Regions from separate parts of the Streptomyces sp. NPDC043853 genome, predicted to be linked through region 1. Evidence: riboswitches for the same ligand, from Rfam matches in the RefSeq annotation. Region 1 holds a riboswitch; each other region holds the start of a gene.
The links. A riboswitch is a leader RNA that binds a small molecule or an ion and turns the genes downstream of it on or off. The one in region 1 is predicted to bind cobalamin.
Positions count from the first base shown of each region.

Region 1 (5,694 bases):
AGCACCTCCTCGTAGCGGGCCGGGTTGGCGTTCCACATTCCCCCGTGCGAGGCGTCGCGGACGGGATAGAGGGTGACGCGGTCGGGGCGCAGCGCGGCGAGCCGGCGAGCCGGCTCCCAGGGGGCGATCCGGTCGTCCGGGCCGGAGAAGACCAGCACCGGCACGCGCAGGGCGGCCGGGTCGGCCACCGGGTTCCGGTGGCCGGCCAGCAGCCCGGTCCGGGCCTCGGCGGCCCGGACGGCCAGCGGCAGCAGGGCGGCGGGCACCCCGCGGGCGAGGGCCAGGTTGCGCAGGGTGGTGTGCCGGTCGAGCACCGGGGAGTCCAGCACCAGCCCGGCGATGCGGTCGGCGAGGGCCGAGCGCTGGGCGGCGTAGAGGGCCATGGTGGCGCCGGTGGACCAGCCGTGCAGGATCACCCGGCGGGCTCCGTAGCGGAGCGCGTAGCGGATGGCGGCGTCCAGGTCGCGCCATTCCGAGGCACCGAGGTGGCTGATCCCGTCGGGGCAGGCGGGGGCGCCGAGGTCGCCGCGGTAGGCCAGGTCGAGCACCGGCAGGTGGTACCGGTGGAGGAAGGGCATGACCACCATCGGGTGCTCGCGGGTGCTGCCGAGCCCGTGGACGGTGATCACCCAGGTGTCGCGGGCGCCGGGCACGAACCAGGCGGGCAGTCCGCCCAGCTCGCCGGGGACGTCCACGTCGGCGTGGTCGAGCCCGAGCGCGGAGCGCGGGTTGCCGAGGTGGACCTGGGGGGTGAGCCGGACCCGGGTGCCGGGTTCCAGGGTGCCGTGGGTGATCCGGACGAGTTCCCGGACCACGGTGTCCGGGTCGTGCGGGACGTCCCGCAGCACCCGGCCGACCACGGCGTGCACCCCGGGGGCGTCCAGTCCGTGGGTGCCCGGGCGGAGGGTGGCCAGGGTGCGGGTCAGGGCGATCCGGCCGGGCGCGGTGGAGTGGACGGTGAGCCGGGGGCCGCCGGGGAGCGGGCGCCCCGGTTCGGGCCGCAGCGCGGCGTCGGCGGCGTACCGCCCGGCCACGACGGCGGCCGCTCCGGCGCCCAGGAGGGTGGTGGTGACGGCCGCTGCCGTCGCTGTCGCTGTGCGCACCGTTCCAGTTTCGGCGGCGGGCTGGGGCCCGGCCAGCGGAGGACACACGGAGGAGGTGCCTCCGGAAGCGTCCGGCCTGGAGTGATGTACGTCTCTTCGGCGGGGCCGGGCGGGCGTCCGGAATGCCTGAAGTCGCATGCGTAAGGTTCCGTTCACCCCTCGATGACGTGCGCGAATCGGTGCATTGGCGGCAGTATCAGGACGAGCGTCCCTAAGTCGAACCGCGCGGGTACACCGCAAGGCCCGAGTCAGTTCACTTTTCGTTCACCTAGGTTGCTTACGTTCGCCGAGCCACTGACGCCAAACAGAAGCCTGGGTAAATGGAGCACATAACGCTTCTCCTCGGGATCGTGATCATCACCGCTCTCGTGTTCGACTTCACGAACGGTTTCCACGACACCGCCAACGCGATGGCTACCACCATCTCGACCGGCGCCCTCAAGCCCAAGACGGCGGTGGCCATGTCCGCCGTGCTCAACCTCGTCGGCGCGTTCATGTCCGTGGAGGTCGCCAAGACGATCTCCAAGGGTCTCGTCAACGAAGAGGGCATCCAGCCAGAGGTGATCTTCGCGGCGCTCGTCGGCGCCATCCTCTGGAACCTGCTGACCTGGCTGGTCGGCCTGCCCTCCAGCTCCTCGCACGCCCTGATGGGCGGCCTGATCGGTGCCGCGGTCGCTTCTGCCGGCATCGGCGCGGTCAACGGCGACGTGGTCGTGACCAAGGTCCTCATCCCCGCGGTCGCCGCGCCGATCGTCGCCGGCGTCGCCGCGATGCTGGCCGCGCGCCTCACGTACAAGCTCGGCAACAACGTCGGCGAGAAGACCTCGGCCAAGGGCTACAAGGCCGGCCAGATCGCCTCCGCCGGCCTGGTCTCCCTGGCGCACGGCACCAACGACGCGCAGAAGACGATGGGCATCATCACCCTGGCCCTGGTCGCCGGCGGCGCGCTCGCGCCCGGCTCCAACCCGCCGGTCTGGGTCATCGTCTCCGCCGGTATGGCCATCGCGCTCGGCACCTACCTGGGCGGCTGGCGGATCATCCGGACCATGGGCAAGGGCCTGACCGACCTGCAGCCGCAGCAGGGCTTCGCCGCCCAGACCTCGGCCGCGTCCGTCATCCTCGCCTCCTCCACCCTGGGCTTCTCCCTCTCCACCACCCACTCGTGCTCCGGCGCGGTCATGGGTGCCGGCCTCGGCCGCAAGGGCGGCGTGGTCCGCTGGTCCACCGCGACCCGCATGTTCGTCGCGTGGGGCCTGACCCTGCCGGCCGCCGCCGCCGTCGGCGCGGGCGCCGAGTACGTCATGCGCATCGGTGACATCGGCGTCGCCGCCGTCACGGTCTTCCTGGTGGGCTCCTGCCTCGCCATCTGGCTGATCTCCCGCCGTCAGGTCGTCGACCACCACAACGTCAACGAGGTCGACGGCGAGGAGCCGGGCGTGGTCACCACCGCGATCGCGGCCGTCGCCGTGCCGCCGGCGGGCACCACCGCCGCGGTCACCGACGAGGACCTGAAGGCCACCATCCCCGCCCCGAACGCCCACGCGTCCGGCGAGACCCCGACGGCTCCGGCCGCCGCGGTCTGACCAGCAGAGAAGGTTTCGCAGCATGAAGATCGACTGGGCAGCCCTGGGCTCCGTCTTCGGAGTCAGCCTCTCCGCCACCGTCCTCCTGGTCGCCCTGTTCACCCTGGGCCTGGTGGGTCTCTCCAAGCACGAGGCCGCCACCGAGCAGGGCGGCACCGCCGCCCTGGCCCGGACCGGCGCCTACGCCGCCTTCGCGCTCTGCGCCGCGGCCGTGGCCTACGGGATCTACCTGATCGTCGTCTGACCCGAGGCGGCACCCGTCGCGGCACGCCCCGCGGCACGCACCGCGGCACCCACCGCGTCCGAAGGCTCCTCCCGGTTGTCCCGGGGGGAGCTTTCGCATGCCCTGCCCCGTCCGCACCCCACTTCCGCCGCAGGTCAACGGCAAGTTGACGGGCGATCGCGGTGCGTGGTGGACTGCCGGAGCCATCACGGCGGCAGCAGAGGAAGTCCGGTGCGAATCCGGCGCGGTCCCGCCACTGTCACCGCGGAGCACGGCCGGTCCTTCGTACCGGGCCCCGTGCCTCGCGGGAGCCAGGAACTCTCGCCACCGGACACGTCGAACCAGGGCGCGGACCCTGAGTGAGGACATACCTGCCCCATGCGTGCCGATCGCGTTTTCGCGTACGGCGTGACGGCGGGCCTGATCGGCGACCGGATCCTCGGTGATCCGCGCCGCGGGCACCCCGTCGCAGCCTTCGGACGAGCCGCCGCCGCCGTGGAGCGCGCCCTCTGGCGCGACCGGCGCACCCGGGGCGTGGTGCACGCCGCGGTGTGCGCCGGCGGCGCAGCGGCGCTGGGCGCGGTCGCCGCCCGCGCCGTGCGCTCCCGCCCCGCAGCCCTCCGGATCGCCCTGACCGCCGCCGCCACCTGGGCCGTCGTCGGCGGCACCTCGCTGGGCCGGGAGGCCCGGGCGATCGGCGGTGCCCTGGCCGCCGGTGACACCGAGGTGGCCCGCGAGCGGCTCCCCCACCTGTGCGGGCGGGACCCGCACTCCCTGGACGAGCAGCAGATCGCGCGCGCCGTGGTGGAGTCGGTCGCCGAGAACACCTCCGACGCCGTGGTCGGCGCGCTGGTGTGGGGGGCCGCGGCCGGGGTCCCGGGACTGGTCGCGTTCCGCGCCGTGAACACCCTCGACGCGATGGTGGGCCACAAGTCCCCCCGCCACCTCAACTACGGCTGGGCCTCGGCCCGGCTGGACGACCTCGCGGGCTGGCCGGGGGCCCGGCTGACCGCACTGGCCGCCGTACTCGCCGGCCCTGACCGTCGGGGGGCGGTCAGGGCCTGGCGTACCGATGCCGCGGCCCACCCCAGCCCCAACGCCGGCCCGGTCGAGGCCGCCTTCGCGGGGGCGCTCGGGGTGCGGCTGGGCGGCACCCTCGCCTACGGCGGGCGGGTGGAGCACCGGGCGGTGCTCAACGGCGCGGAGGGGCGGCCGGTGGAGGTCGCGGACATCGAACGGGCGGTCCGGCTCTCCCGGCAGGTGACCTGGCTGGCGCTGGGCGCTTGCGTGGCGGGCCGGCTGCTGGCGGCACGGGCGGTACGAGCGGTACGGAAGGGGCGCGGGTGAGCGGGACGGGCAAGCGGGGCGGGGGGCTGCTCGTCGCGGGCACCACCTCCGACGCGGGCAAGAGCGTGGTCACCGCCGGCATCTGCCGGTGGCTGGCGCGGCAGGGCGTGAAGGTGGCGCCCTTCAAAGCGCAGAACATGTCGCTGAACTCCTTCGTGACCCGGGAGGGCGCGGAGATCGGCCGGGCTCAGGCCATGCAGGCCCAGGCGGCCCGGGTGGAACCGACCGCGCTGATGAACCCGGTGCTGCTCAAGCCCGGCAGCGACCGCAGCAGCCAGGTGGTGCTGCTGGGCAAGCCGGTGGGCGAGATGAGCGCCCGTGGGTTCTTCGGGGGGTCCGGGCCCGCGGCGCAGCCGCCATCAGGCGCAGTGTCCCCCGGGAAGGCACTGCACGGCGGACGGGAGCAGTTGCTCGGTGTGGTCACGGACTGCCTGGAGCAGTTGCGGGGCACGTATGACGCCGTGATCTGCGAGGGGGCGGGCAGCCCGGCCGAGATCAACCTGCGCCGGACGGACATCGTGAACATGGGGATCGCGCGGGCCGCGGACTTCCCCGTGGTGGTGGTCGGGGACATCGACCGGGGCGGGGTCTTCGCGTCCTTCTTCGGCACCACGGCCCTGCTGTCGGAGCGGGACCAGTCGCTGGTCGTCGGCTACCTGGTGAACAAGTTCCGCGGCGACGTCTCCCTGCTGGAGCCCGGCCTGGAGATGCTCCGGTCGATGACCGGGCGCGCCACGTACGGGGTGCTGCCCTTCCAGCACGGCCTGGGCATCGACGAGGAGGACGGCCTGCGGGTGTCGCTGCGCGGCGCGGTGCGCGAGTCGGTGGTCGCCCCTCCGGTGGGCGAGGACGTGCTGCGGGTCGCGGTGTGCGCGGTGCCGCTGATGTCCAACTTCACGGACGTGGACGCGCTCGCGGCGGAGCCGGGCGTGGTGGTGCGGTTCGTGGACCGGCCCGAGGAGCTGGCCGACGCCGACCTGGTCGTCGTACCGGGCACCCGCGGCACGGTGAAGGCGCTGGAGTGGCTGCGGGCGCGCGGCCTGGCGGACGCTCTCGCCCGGCGGGCCGCCGAGGGGCGGCCGGTGCTGGGCATCTGCGGCGGCTTCCAGGCCCTCGGCGAGCGGATCGAGGACGAGGTCGAGTCGCGGGCGGGCGTGGTGGAGGGCCTCGGGCTGCTGCCGGTACGGGTCCGCTTCGCCCGGGAGAAGACCCTGGCCCGGCCCACGGGCACGGCGCTCGGCGAGACCGTCGACGGGTACGAGATCCACCACGGCGTGGCCGAGGTGCTGGGCGGGGAGCCGTTCCTGGACGGCTGCCGGGTCGGCTCGGTGTGGGGCACCCACTGGCACGGCTCGCTGGAGTCCGACGGCTTCCGGCGGGCCTTCCTGCGGCAGGTCGCGGCCGCGGCGGGCCGGCGCTTCGTCCCGGCCCCGGACAC
Region 1 covers NZ_JBWKDJ010000017.1:105,673-111,366, reverse strand. Annotated here, with positions in the region: gene AC067U_RS32660 (alpha/beta hydrolase) at 1-1,103, opposite strand, end outside; gene AC067U_RS32655 (inorganic phosphate transporter) at 1,424-2,686, shown strand; gene AC067U_RS32650 (hypothetical protein) at 2,709-2,930, shown strand; cobalamin riboswitch at 3,083-3,252, shown strand; gene AC067U_RS32645 (cobalamin biosynthesis protein) at 3,288-4,256, shown strand; gene AC067U_RS32640 (cobyric acid synthase) at 4,253-5,694, shown strand, end outside.

Region 2 (5,694 bases), on a different contig from region 1:
GGGGCGCGCCCTGACGCATCACCTCGTCCAGGGTCCGTCCGGTGAGCAGCTCCATCACGAGGAACAGGAGCGTCTGCTCCTGGACGCGAGTCGAACCGACGTCGTGCAGGGTGACGACGTGCGGGCTGTGCAGCCCTGCGACGAGCCTGGCCTCCCGCTCAAAGCGGGCCTCGGCCCGCTCGTACTCCACGTGTTCCCCCACGGCCAGGGTCTTCACGGCGACTTCGCGGCCCAGCTTCTCGTCGTACGCCCGCCAGACACGGCCCATGCCCCCGGCGCCGAGCAACCCGGTCACCCGGTAGCGGTCCGCGATCCGTGTCCCCTGCACTATCCCCTCCACGGCACAGCGAGTGGCGACCTCCGCACCGAAGACGCCGCGGTGATCGTACGTCCGGGCCTGCGCCGCGATTCCGGTGGCATCACCGTGTGGACACGGAACTCGGCGCATTGCGGTCGCGTCGCGGGAACCGAACGCGGACGGTGGATGTCTCCATCGTTGTCAGCCTTGTCCCCTTACATCCGGAGAAACCGGGGGACGCCATGAAGCACATCCACCGCATACGCCGCCGGCAGCTCGTGGCCCTGGCCACGGGTGCCCTCCTCACCGCCGGAATCGGGTTCGCCGCGCCTGCCTCGGCGCAGCTCCCGGCCGCGGAGCCGGCCACCACCTGGAGCACGACCCCGCTCGTGGTCAACGCCCGCTGGGGCGGCCACTGCACGTACGACCGGCTCGTCATCGACGTGAAGGGCTACGTCCCCGACGTCACCGTCCGCCGGACCGCCAGGCTGTACTACGACGGGTCCGGCAAGCCGGTCCCGCTCGCGGGCAGGTACTTCCTGGAGATCCGGCTCAACCCGGCCGCCGCCCACAACGATGCCGGGAAGTCCGTCTACCAAGGTCCCAAGCTGCAGCGGATCTGGCTGCCGAAGCTCAAGGGAATCGCCATGACCGGCGACTACGAGGGGTACGTGACCTTCGGCGCCGCCTTCCACACCTATCCCGTCTACAAGACGTTCAAGCTGCACAGCCCGGAGCGGTTCGTGCTGGACGTCAAGCACGCCAACGTCTGCTGAGCGGCACCTGAGCAGTACCCGCCGGGCCCCGGGGTCGTCGCACGCCCCGGGGCCCGGCCGGTCGCCCGTCAGCCGCCGACCGGCGCCTTGGAACGCAGGACCGTCAGGAACGCGCGCATCCAGGCCGGGTGGTCGGGCCAGACCCGGGCCGACACCAGGGTGCCGTCCACCACCGCCTCCGAGTTCTCGAAGGTCCCGCCGGCGCCCCGCATGTCGAGCTCCAGCGCCGGGTACGCGGTGACCTTGCGCCCGTCCAGGCTCCCGGCGGCCGCGGTCATCAGCGGGCCGTGGCAGATCTGCGCGACCGGCTTGTCGGCCCCGGTGAAGGCGGCGATGATCCGCTTCACCTCGGGGTCGTTGCGCAGGTACTCGGGCGCCCGCCCGCCGGGGATCACCAGCGCGGCGTACTGCCCCGGGTCGACGTCCGCGAACGCCACGTCGGCCGGCCAGGTGTAGCCCGGCTTCTCGGTGTAGGTGTCGAAGCCGTCCTCGAAGTCGTGCACCACGAAGCGGAGTTTCTTCACCGCCGGGGCCGCGATGTGGACCTCGTACCCCTCTTCGAGGAGCCGCTGGTACGGATAGAGGACTTCCAGCGACTCCGCCGCGTCACCGGTGACGATGAGGACCTTCACTGCCATGGGCTGCTCCTGTGATGTGGGGCACATGTGGACCCCGGCGACCCTGCCCGCGCGTCGGCCGCCCAAACCGGCCGGGAGGGGGCGGGTTGTGGCACCCGAGGCCGGACGACTAGGGTCATCTGGCCTTGGTGTACGGGAAACCGGTGGAAAACCGGTGCGGCCCTCGCCACTGTGATCGGGAAGTCCGGCTCCATCCTCACGGAGGCCACTGGGCCGACGCGGGAGACCGCACGGCCCGGGAAGGCGGAGCCAGGGCATCAGCACCCGTGAGCCAGGAGACCGGCCAGGGCGCGTTGTCCATCCACGAGGTGCTGGAGAGGTCTCCCAACCCATGCATATTGCCGAGGGGTTCCTACCCCCGTTGCACGCGGTCGCCTGGGGCGTCGCGTCCGCTCCGTTCGTCGTCCACGGCGTGCGCGCGCTGACCCGTGAGGTCAAGGAGAACCCGGAGAGCACGCTGCTCCTCGGCGCGTCCGGTGCGTTCACGTTCGTCCTGTCGGCCCTGAAGATCCCCTCGGTGACGGGCAGTTGTTCGCACCCGACCGGGACGGGGCTGGGGGCGATCCTGTTCCGGCCCCCGATCATGGCCGTGCTCGGCACGATCACCCTGCTGTTCCAGGCCCTGCTGCTGGCCCACGGCGGACTGACCACCCTCGGCGCCAACGTCTTCTCGATGGCGATCGCCGGCCCCTGGGCGGGCTACGCCGCCTACCGGCTGCTGGGGAAATCCGGGGCGCCGCTGATGGTCTCGGTCTTCTTCGGCGCCTTCTTCGCCGACCTGGTGACCTACTGCGTGACCTCGGTCCAGCTGGCGCTGGCCTTCCCCGACCCGGGCAGCGGCTTCCTCGGCTCACTCGCCAAGTTCGGCGGGATCTTCGCCGTCACCCAGATCCCCCTCGCCGTCAGCGAGGGGCTGCTCACCGTGCTGGTGATGCGGCTGCTGATGCAGTCCAGCAGGTCGGACCTGGTCCGGCTGGGCATCGCCGAGCTCACCAAGAAGCAGGAGGCCGCGGTCTGATGGCGAACAGCACGCCGAAGGGCATGTCGAAGGGCATGTCGAAGAACACCAGGGTCAACCTCCTGCTGCTGCTCCTGGTGGCGGCACTGGCCGTACTGCCGCTCGTGCTGGGGCTCGGGGAGGGCAAGGAGGAGCCGTTCACCGGCGCGGACGCGCAGGCCGAGGCGGCGATCACCGAGCTGAAGCCGGACTACGAGCCGTGGTTCTCCCCGCTGTACGAACCCCCGTCCGCGGAGGTGGAGTCCGCGCTGTTCGCCCTGCAGGCGGCGATCGGCGCGGGGGTGCTCGCGTATTACTTCGGGCTGCGGCGCGGGCGCCGGCAGGGCGCGGCGGCGTCCGGCGCGGCCGTGGCCGGGGACCCGGCCGGTCCCTCCGCGGGGTCCTGAGTCCGTGCTGCCCATCGACGCGGCCGCGCACAGCAGCCGCTGGCGCGGCCGCCACCCGCTGGAGAAGGCCCTGCTGGGCCTCGGCCTGACGGTGACGGCGGTGAGCCTGCCGCCCTGGCCGGGCGGACCGCTGGTGGCCGCGGCCACGCTGACCGTGCTGCTCGGCCCGGCCGGGGTGCCCGGGCGGCGGCTGTGGCGGGCTTTCCGGATCCCGCTCGGTTTCTGCTTCACCGGGGCGGTGCCGCTGCTGTTCGCCGTGGGCGGCCCGGACGGCTGGGTCGCGCTGGCCCCGGACGGGCCGCGGCACGCGGCCGACCTGCTGCTCCGTACGTCGGCGGCCTCGCTCGGGGTGTTGCTGTTCGCGTTCACCACCCCGGTCTCGGACGTGCTGCCCCGGCTGGTGCGGGCCGGGGTGCCGGCGCCGGTGGTCGACGTGGCCCTGGTGATGTACCGGATCGGATTCCTGCTGCTGGACTCACTGGCGCAGGTGCGTACGGCACAGGCGGCCCGGCTGGGGAACAACAGCCGGGCGGCGGCGTGGCGTTCGGTGGCCGGGCTGGCCTCCACCGCCTTCGTCCGGGCCTTCGACCGGGCGGGGCGGCTCCAGGCGGGGCTGGCGGGCCGGGGCTACGACGGCACCCTGCGGGTGCTGGTGCCCCGGGCGTCGGTGTCGTGGCGGTTCCTGGCCGCGTCCGGGGGGCTGTTGTGCGCGGTGATCGCCGCGACGTTCGTGCTGAGAGGACTGCTGGGAGTGTGGGCGTGAAGCCGTACGGCGGAGCAGTGGTGGAACTGGCGGGCGCGGAGTACGCGTACGAGGACGGGCCGGCCGTGCTGTCGGGGGTGGACTTCGGCATCGCCGAGGGCCGTTCGCTGGCCCTGCTGGGCCGCAACGGCAGCGGCAAGACCACCCTGATGCGGCTGCTGAGCGGGGGGCTGCGGCCCGCCGCCGGCCGGCTGCTGCTGGACGGCTCGCCGGTCTCCCACGACCGGGCGGGCCTGACCCGGCTGCGGTCCTCGGTCCAGCTGGTGGTGCAGGACCCGGACGACCAGCTGTTCGCCGCCTCGGTGGAGCAGGACGTGTCCTTCGGGCCGCTGAACCTGGGGCTGCCCGACCCGGAGGTGCGCGCCCGGGTGGACGCCGCGCTGGAGGCCCTGGACATCACGGCGCTGCGCGACCGGCCCACGCACCTGCTGTCCTACGGGCAGCGGAAGCGGGCGGCGATCGCCGGGGCGGTGGCGATGCGGCCCCGGGTGCTGATCCTGGACGAGCCGACGGCCGGGCTGGACCCGGACGGGCAGGAGCGGTTGCTGGAGGTGCTGGCGGGGCTGGAGTCCACGACGGTGGTGATGGCCACGCATGACGTGGACCTGGCGGTGCGCTGGGCCGATGACGCGGCGGTGCTGACCCGCGGCGGGATCCGGACCGGGCCGGCGGGTGAGCTGCTGGCGGATCCCGAGCTGCTGGCCGCGGCGGGGCTGCGGCAGGCGTGGTCCCCGGCGGTGACCTCGTTCCTGCGCGCCCACGGCCTCCTCCCCCACGGCTCTCCCGGGCCGCGCACCCCGGAGGAGCTCTCCGCGCCGGCCTGACCGGCGGGCATCCTGACCGGCGGCCCTGCTCCACCCCGAGGACCAGTCCCTACGATGGCCGCATGTCGCTGCCGCACGCCATCCTGACCGCCCTGCTGGAGAAGCCCTCGTCAGGGCTGGAGCTGACCCGGCGGTTCGACCGGTCCATCGGGTACTTCTGGTCGGCGACGCACCAGCAGATCTACCGGGAGCTCGGGAAGCTGGAGGAGGGCGGGCTGATCCGGGCACTGCCGACCGCACAGCCCTCCCGGGGGCAGAAGAAGGAGTTCGAGGTGCTGCCCGCCGGGCGGGCGGAGCTCCTCCGGTGGGTCGGGGAGAGCCAGGACCCCAAGGCGATCCGGGATCCGCTGCTGCTGCGGATCCGGGCGGCCGCCATGGTGGGCACCCAGGGCCTGCTCGCGGAGCTGCGGCGCCATCTGGAGCTGCACCGGCAGCAGCTGGCCGTGTACGAGGCCATCGAGGAGCGCGACTTCCCGCCCGGCCGGGACGCCCCCGAGGACCGGCTGCGCCGGCTCGTGCTGCACGGCGGGACCGCCTTGGAGGGCTTCTGGCTGCGCTGGCTGGAGGAGGCGCTCGCCGAGGTCGAGGCCATGGAGGGCGGCCGGGACTGAACCGGCCCCGGTGCGCCCACTGGGGGGCGAAACCGGGGCCGGCGGAAGGGGCGTGGAGCCGCTTACTTGTTCAGGGAGGCCCAGAACTCGTCGAAGGACAGCAGCTTGTCGCCGTCGAGGTCCTTGGACTTGATGACGGCCTCGGCCACCGGGCCGGTCACGGCGAAGTCGCCCATGGCCGCCATGGCCTCGCGGTACTCGTCGGCGGTGACGAACCCGTCGCCGTCCTTGTCGAAGCGTCCGAACGTCGCCTTGGCGCTCTCGATGTCCGCCACTGGGATCCACCCCTTCTTGGTGCTGGTTGACCGGCTCAGGGTAGCGGCACCCCCGGCCCCGGCGCAGTCGGGGTCCCGGTCGGACGGTCGGAATTCATTCAATTA
Region 2 covers NZ_JBWKDJ010000019.1:140,603-146,296, reverse strand. Annotated here, with positions in the region: partial or broken gene AC067U_RS34405 (DNA translocase FtsK) at 1-328, opposite strand, end outside; gene AC067U_RS34400 (AMIN-like domain-containing (lipo)protein) at 541-1,074, shown strand; gene AC067U_RS34395 (DJ-1/PfpI family protein) at 1,143-1,712, opposite strand; cobalamin riboswitch at 1,822-2,014, shown strand; gene AC067U_RS34390 (energy-coupling factor ABC transporter permease) at 2,044-2,730, shown strand; gene AC067U_RS34385 (energy-coupling factor ABC transporter substrate-binding protein) at 2,766-3,116, shown strand; gene cbiQ (cobalt ECF transporter T component CbiQ) at 3,121-3,879, shown strand; gene AC067U_RS34375 (energy-coupling factor ABC transporter ATP-binding protein) at 3,876-4,703, shown strand; gene AC067U_RS34370 (PadR family transcriptional regulator) at 4,766-5,314, shown strand; gene AC067U_RS34365 (EF-hand domain-containing protein) at 5,377-5,589, opposite strand.
Region 2: it holds a riboswitch for cobalamin, as region 1 does, so the genes downstream of both, AC067U_RS34390 (energy-coupling factor ABC transporter permease) here and AC067U_RS32645 (cobalamin biosynthesis protein) in region 1, are expected to answer to the same signal.

Region 3 (5,694 bases), on a different contig from region 1:
GTCCTTGAGGATTTCGGTCTGCAGGGTGATGCCGACAGGGTCCGGCAGCGCGATGTCCGTGCCGTAGGGCACGATGTGGACACTCTCGTACCGGCGGCCGTTGGGCTGGCTGTAGACCGAGAGTTCGCACTTCGCCCGGTCGATCAGCAGGTAAACGGGAATGCCCGTCTCTGCGTACGCCCGGGGCTTCTCGACGTGGTCCCGCCGCTGCGTGTCGGAATCCCACGACGTCACTTCGACGGCCATGAGGATGGGGTCGGGCTCGACCCAGTCACCCTGCCCGACGAAGGCATCCGGATGCGCCAGCACCGCGTCGGGAATGGCCCGCCCGGTCCGGTAGTCCTGCGCCTTGATCCCCTGCCCCGGGTGCAGGAACAAGTCGGGCCGTGACTGCATGCAGATCTTGAGCAGCCACTGGATGATCCGCCCGTGATCGCCGTCCGGCATTGCCTTGCTCCTGATGACCCCGTCGATGAATTCCAGCCGCGTCCCCTCCCTCTCGCGGGCGGCTATGCGCGCTACGGCTTCGAAGTCGTCAGTCAGCATGTGGGGCCGGTCTGTCGTCACGGTCATGCCTCGCTCGCCCTTCTCGACGGTGCTGTCTTCGACGATAGCGGCGGGCACCGACAGCCGTCCTGCACACTCGACCGCATGGACATCGTGATCAGGGAGGCAAGGCCCGAGGAGTACGAGGCCCTCGGGGAGATCACCGCGCAGGCGTACGTGGGGGACGGGCTGCTCGACGCCAACCCCGACGGGTACTACCTCGGGGTGTTGCGGGACGTGGCGGCGCGGGCGGAGGACTCCGCCGTGCTGGTCGCCGTACGGGAGGACGGGACGCTGCTCGGCGGGGTCGCGTTCGCTCCGCCCGGGAGCCGCTACTGCGACATCGCCGGGCCGGACGAGGCCGAGTTCCGGATGCTGGCCGTGGCCGGGGAGGCCCGCGGACAAGGCGTCGGCGAGGCTCTCGTCCGTGCCTGTATCGACCGCGCCCGGGCCATCGACGGGGTGCGGGCCCTGGTGCTGTCCACACAGCCGGCCATGCGCGCCGCGCACCGGATCTACGCCCGCATGGGCTTCGTACGGACGCCCGAGCGGGACTGGTCACCGGTCCCGAGTGTGCCGCTGCTCACCTACTCGCTGGAGCTGTACGGAACCGATCAGTAGCCGGAGCGCCGACCAGGGGACACAACATGTGGGGGTGGCATCACAGGGCCGCCCCCACATGTATGCTCATCCTCGCTGTCGACGCAGGGGAATCCGGTGAGAATCCGGAACTGTCCCGCAACGGTATGAAAAGTCCGAGTACCTGCCGACGGTGCGCCCGGGTACGACCGTCCCGGGTGCCGATACGTCCGGGCCTCGCGGTTGGGCCGGTGGACGCCGTACGGTGCTGCGCTCGCTTCCCGCCCCGCCGCTCCCGTACGCGCGCTGCCTCGCGCCCGCCCGCAGGGATTCCGGAGCCGAGCGAGGGAGAGCTCCCCCCGTGACCATCGCGCCTGCCGCACCGCGCGCCGAGTCCGCCGACCCGTCCTCCGGGGACACCAAGGGCACCGAGGGACCGGGGGCCGCACTGCTGCGGACTCTCACCGAGCTGACCGCAGACCTTCCCGACACCGACCCCGGCCGGGTCGCCGCCGCCGCGCTGCGCGGCCGCAGCGCCGACGCGGACGAGGCCGAGCTGCGCGGGCTGGCCACCGAGGCCGCCGCGGGGCTGATCTCCGAGGACCCGGCGTACTCAAAGCTGGCGGCCCGGCTGCTGACCCTCACCATCGCCGAGGAGGCCGCCGGCCAGGGCGTGACCTCCTTCACCGAGTCGGTCGCCGTCGGCCACCGCGAGGGCCTCATCGCCGACCGGACCGCGGAGTTCGTCGCCGCCCACGCCGCCCGCCTCGACGCGATGGTCGGGCACGCCCTCGCCGACGGCGCCGACGACCGCTTCGGCTTCTTCGGCCTGCGCACCCTGCACAGCCGCTACCTGCTGCGCCACCCGATCACCCGCCAGGTCATCGAGACCCCGCAGCACTTCATGCTCCGCGTGGCCTGCGGCCTCGCCGAGGACGAGAGCGTCCGCGCGGTGGAGGAGGTCGCCTCCCTGTACGGGCTGATGAACCGGCTGGACTACCTGCCCTCCTCCCCCACCCTCTTCAACTCCGGCACCCGGCACCCGCAGATGTCCTCCTGCTACCTGCTGGACTCCCCGCTGGACGAGCTGGACTCCATCTACGACCGCTACCACCAGGTGGCCCGGCTGTCGAAGCACGCCGGCGGCATCGGCCTGTCGTACTCCCGGATCCGCGCCCGCGGTTCGCTGATCCGCGGCACCAACGGCCACTCCAACGGCATCGTGCCGTTCCTGAAGACCCTGGACGCCTCGGTCGCCGCGGTGAACCAGGGCGGCCGCCGCAAGGGCGCCGCCGCCGTCTACCTGGAGACCTGGCACGCCGACATCGAGGAGTTCCTGGAGCTCCGCGACAACACCGGCGAGGACGCCCGCCGCACCCACAACCTGAACCTGGCGCACTGGATCCCGGACGAGTTCATGCGCCGGGTCAACGCGGACGCCGACTGGTCGCTGTTCTCCCCCGCCGACGTGCCCGAGCTGGTCGACCTCCACGGCGCCGACTTCGACGCCGCCTACGTCAAGGCCGAGCAGGCGGGCCTGGCCAGGAAGACGATGCCCGCCCGCGAGCTGTACGGCCGCATGATGCGCACCCTCGCGCAGACCGGCCAGGGCTGGATGACCTTCAAGGACACCTCCAACCGGACCGCCAACCAGACCGCGCTGCCCGGCACCGTCGTCCACTCCTCGAACCTGTGCACCGAGATCATCGAGGTCACCAACGACGGCGAGACCGCCGTCTGCAACCTCGGCTCGGTCAACCTCGGCGCGTTCGTCGCCGACGGGGAGATGGACTGGGAGCGCCTGGACGAGACCGTCCGCACGGCCGTCACCTTCCTCGACCGCGTCGTGGACATCAACTTCTACCCGACCGAGCAGGCCGGCCGTTCCAACGCCCGGTGGCGTCCGGTGGGCTTGGGCGCGATGGGCCTCCAGGACGTCTTCTTCAAGCTGCGCCTGCCCTTCGACTCCGCGGAGGCCAAGGCGCTCTCCACGAAGATCGCCGAGCGGATCATGCTGGCCGCGTACGAGGCCTCCACCGACCTCGCCGAGCGCAACGGCCCGCTGCCCGCCTGGGCGGAGACCCGTACCGCCCGTGGCGTCCTGCACCCCGACCACTACGACGTCACGCTCGCCTGGCCGGAGCGCTGGGCCGCCCTGCGCGCCCGCATGGCCACCACCGGTCTGCGCAACTCCCTCCTCCTGGCGATCGCCCCGACCGCGACGATCGCCTCGATCGCCGGCGTCTACGAGTGCATCGAGCCGCAGGTCTCCAACCTGTTCAAGCGCGAGACGCTGTCGGGCGAGTTCCTCCAGGTCAACGCGTACCTGGTGGAGGACCTGAAGAAGCTCGGCGTGTGGGACGCGCAGACCCGCGAGGCGCTCCGCGACTCCTCCGGCTCCGTGCAGGGCTTCGGCTGGATCCCGGCCGAGGTGCGCGAGCTGTACCGGACGGCGTGGGAGATCCCGCAGCGCGGCCTGATCGACATGGCGGCGGCCCGTACCCCGTACCTGGACCAGAGCCAGTCGCTGAACCTGTTCCTGGAGACGCCGACCATCGGGAAGCTCAGCTCGATGTACGCGTACGCCTGGAAGCAGGGCCTGAAGACCACGTACTACCTGCGCTCGCGCCCGGCGACGAAGATCGCCCGCGCGGCCTCCGGCACGGCCGTCCCCGCTGCCGCCACCCCCGCCCAGCTGCCGCAGGCCCTCGACGCCGAGGCGCTGGCCTGCTCCCTTGAGAACCCCGAGTCCTGCGAGGCCTGCCAGTAATGAGCTCCAACGCCAAGAACCTGCTCGACCCCGGCTTCGAGCTCACGCTCCGCCCGATGCGCTACCCGGACTTCTACGAGCGCTACCGGGACGCGATCAAGAACACCTGGACGGTGGAGGAGGTCGACCTCCACTCGGACGTCGCGGACCTCGCGAAGCTGACGCCCTCCGAACAGCACATGATCGGCCGCCTGGTCGCGTTCTTCGCGACCGGTGACTCGATCGTCGCGAACAACCTGGTGCTGACGCTCTACAAGCACATCAACTCCCCGGAGGCGCGCCTGTACCTGTCGCGCCAGCTGTTCGAGGAGGCCGTGCACGTCCAGTTCTACCTGACGCTGCTCGACACCTACCTGCCCGACCCGGAGGACCGCGCCGCGGCCTTCGACGCGGTCGAGAACATCCCGTCCATCCGCGAGAAGGCCCAGTTCTGCTTCAAGTGGATGGACTCGGTCGAGACGATCGACCGCCTGGAGACGGCCGCCGACCGCCGCCGCTTCCTGCTGAACCTGATCTGCTTCGCGGCGTGCATCGAGGGCCTGTTCTTCTACGGCGCGTTCGCCTACGTGTACTGGTTCCGCTCGCGCGGTCTGCTGCACGGCCTGGCGACCGGCACCAACTGGGTGTTCCGCGACGAGACCATGCACATGAACTTCGCGTTCGAGGTCGTGGACACCGTCCGCAAGGAGGAGCCGGAGCTCTTCGACGACGCCCTCCGGCAGCAGGTCACCGACATGCTCAAGGAGGCCGTGGAGGCCGAGCTGCAGTTCGGCCGGGACCTGTGCGGCGACGGGCTGCCGGGCATGAACACCGAGTCCATGCGCGAGTACCTCCAGTGCGTCGCCGACCAGCGCCTGGTCCGCCTCGGCTTCGCCCCGGTGTACGGCTCGGAGAACCCGTTCTCCTTCATGGAGCTCCAGGGTGTCCAGGAACTGACCAACTTCTTCGAGCGGCGGCCGTCGGCCTATCAGGTCGCGGTCGAGGGAACGGTCGACCTCGACGAGGACTTCTGAGCCTTCCGGGACTCCCGGGTCTTCTTCTCCACGGATCGGCCGGCGGACCGCGCCTCGCGCAGCTGCCGGTCGATCCGGCGTTCCCGGGCCGCCCCGTACAGGGCGGGGCCCAGCACGAGGGCGGCGAGGGCGAGGACGGTGAGGTAGTTCAGGAGCGCAGTCACGAGCGTGTTCATGACTCCACTCTCGCCAGGATGATCACCACCGGACAGTGGCAGGACTGTCAGGATGAATCGAATTACTGCCACACTGGGCGCATGCTGAAGAACGTGGCCGTGGTGCTGATGAACGGCGTCGCCCCCTTCGAGTTCGGGATCTTCTGCGAGGTCTTCGGGATCGACCGGAGCGGTGACGGGCTGCCGGTGTACGACTTCGCGGTGTGCGCCGGCGAAGAGGCCCCGCTGACCCTCGCGGACACCGGGCTCACGGTCCGGCCCGAACACGGCCTGGAGCGGCTGGACGGGGCCGACCTGATCTGCCTGCCGGCCGACCGGCGGGCGCCGGTGCGGGAGTACCCCGAGCCGCTGCTGGAGGCGCTGCGCGCGGCCGTGGACCGGGGCGCACGGGTGCTGAGCGTGTGCAGCGGCGCCTTCGTGCTGGGCGCGGCCGGGCTGCTGGACGGACGCCGCTGCACCACCCACTGGATGCACTCGGCCACCCTGATGCGCCGATACCCGCGCGCCCTGGTCGACCCGGAGGTGCTGTACGTGGACGAGGGCCAGGTCGTCACGGCGGCCGGCACCGCCTCCGGGATCGACGCCTGCCTGCACGTGGTCCGGCAGGAGC
Region 3 covers NZ_JBWKDJ010000015.1:147,602-153,295, reverse strand. Annotated here, with positions in the region: gene AC067U_RS31095 (Uma2 family endonuclease) at 1-573, opposite strand, end outside; gene AC067U_RS31090 (GNAT family N-acetyltransferase) at 652-1,167, shown strand; adenosylcobalamin-variant (AdoCbl-variant) riboswitch at 1,243-1,319, shown strand; gene AC067U_RS31085 (ribonucleoside-diphosphate reductase subunit alpha) at 1,487-3,895, shown strand; gene AC067U_RS31080 (ribonucleotide-diphosphate reductase subunit beta) at 3,895-4,908, shown strand; gene AC067U_RS31075 (hypothetical protein) at 4,863-5,084, opposite strand; gene AC067U_RS31070 (helix-turn-helix domain-containing protein) at 5,166-5,694, shown strand, end outside.
Region 3: it holds a riboswitch for cobalamin, as region 1 does, so the genes downstream of both, AC067U_RS31085 (ribonucleoside-diphosphate reductase subunit alpha) here and AC067U_RS32645 (cobalamin biosynthesis protein) in region 1, are expected to answer to the same signal.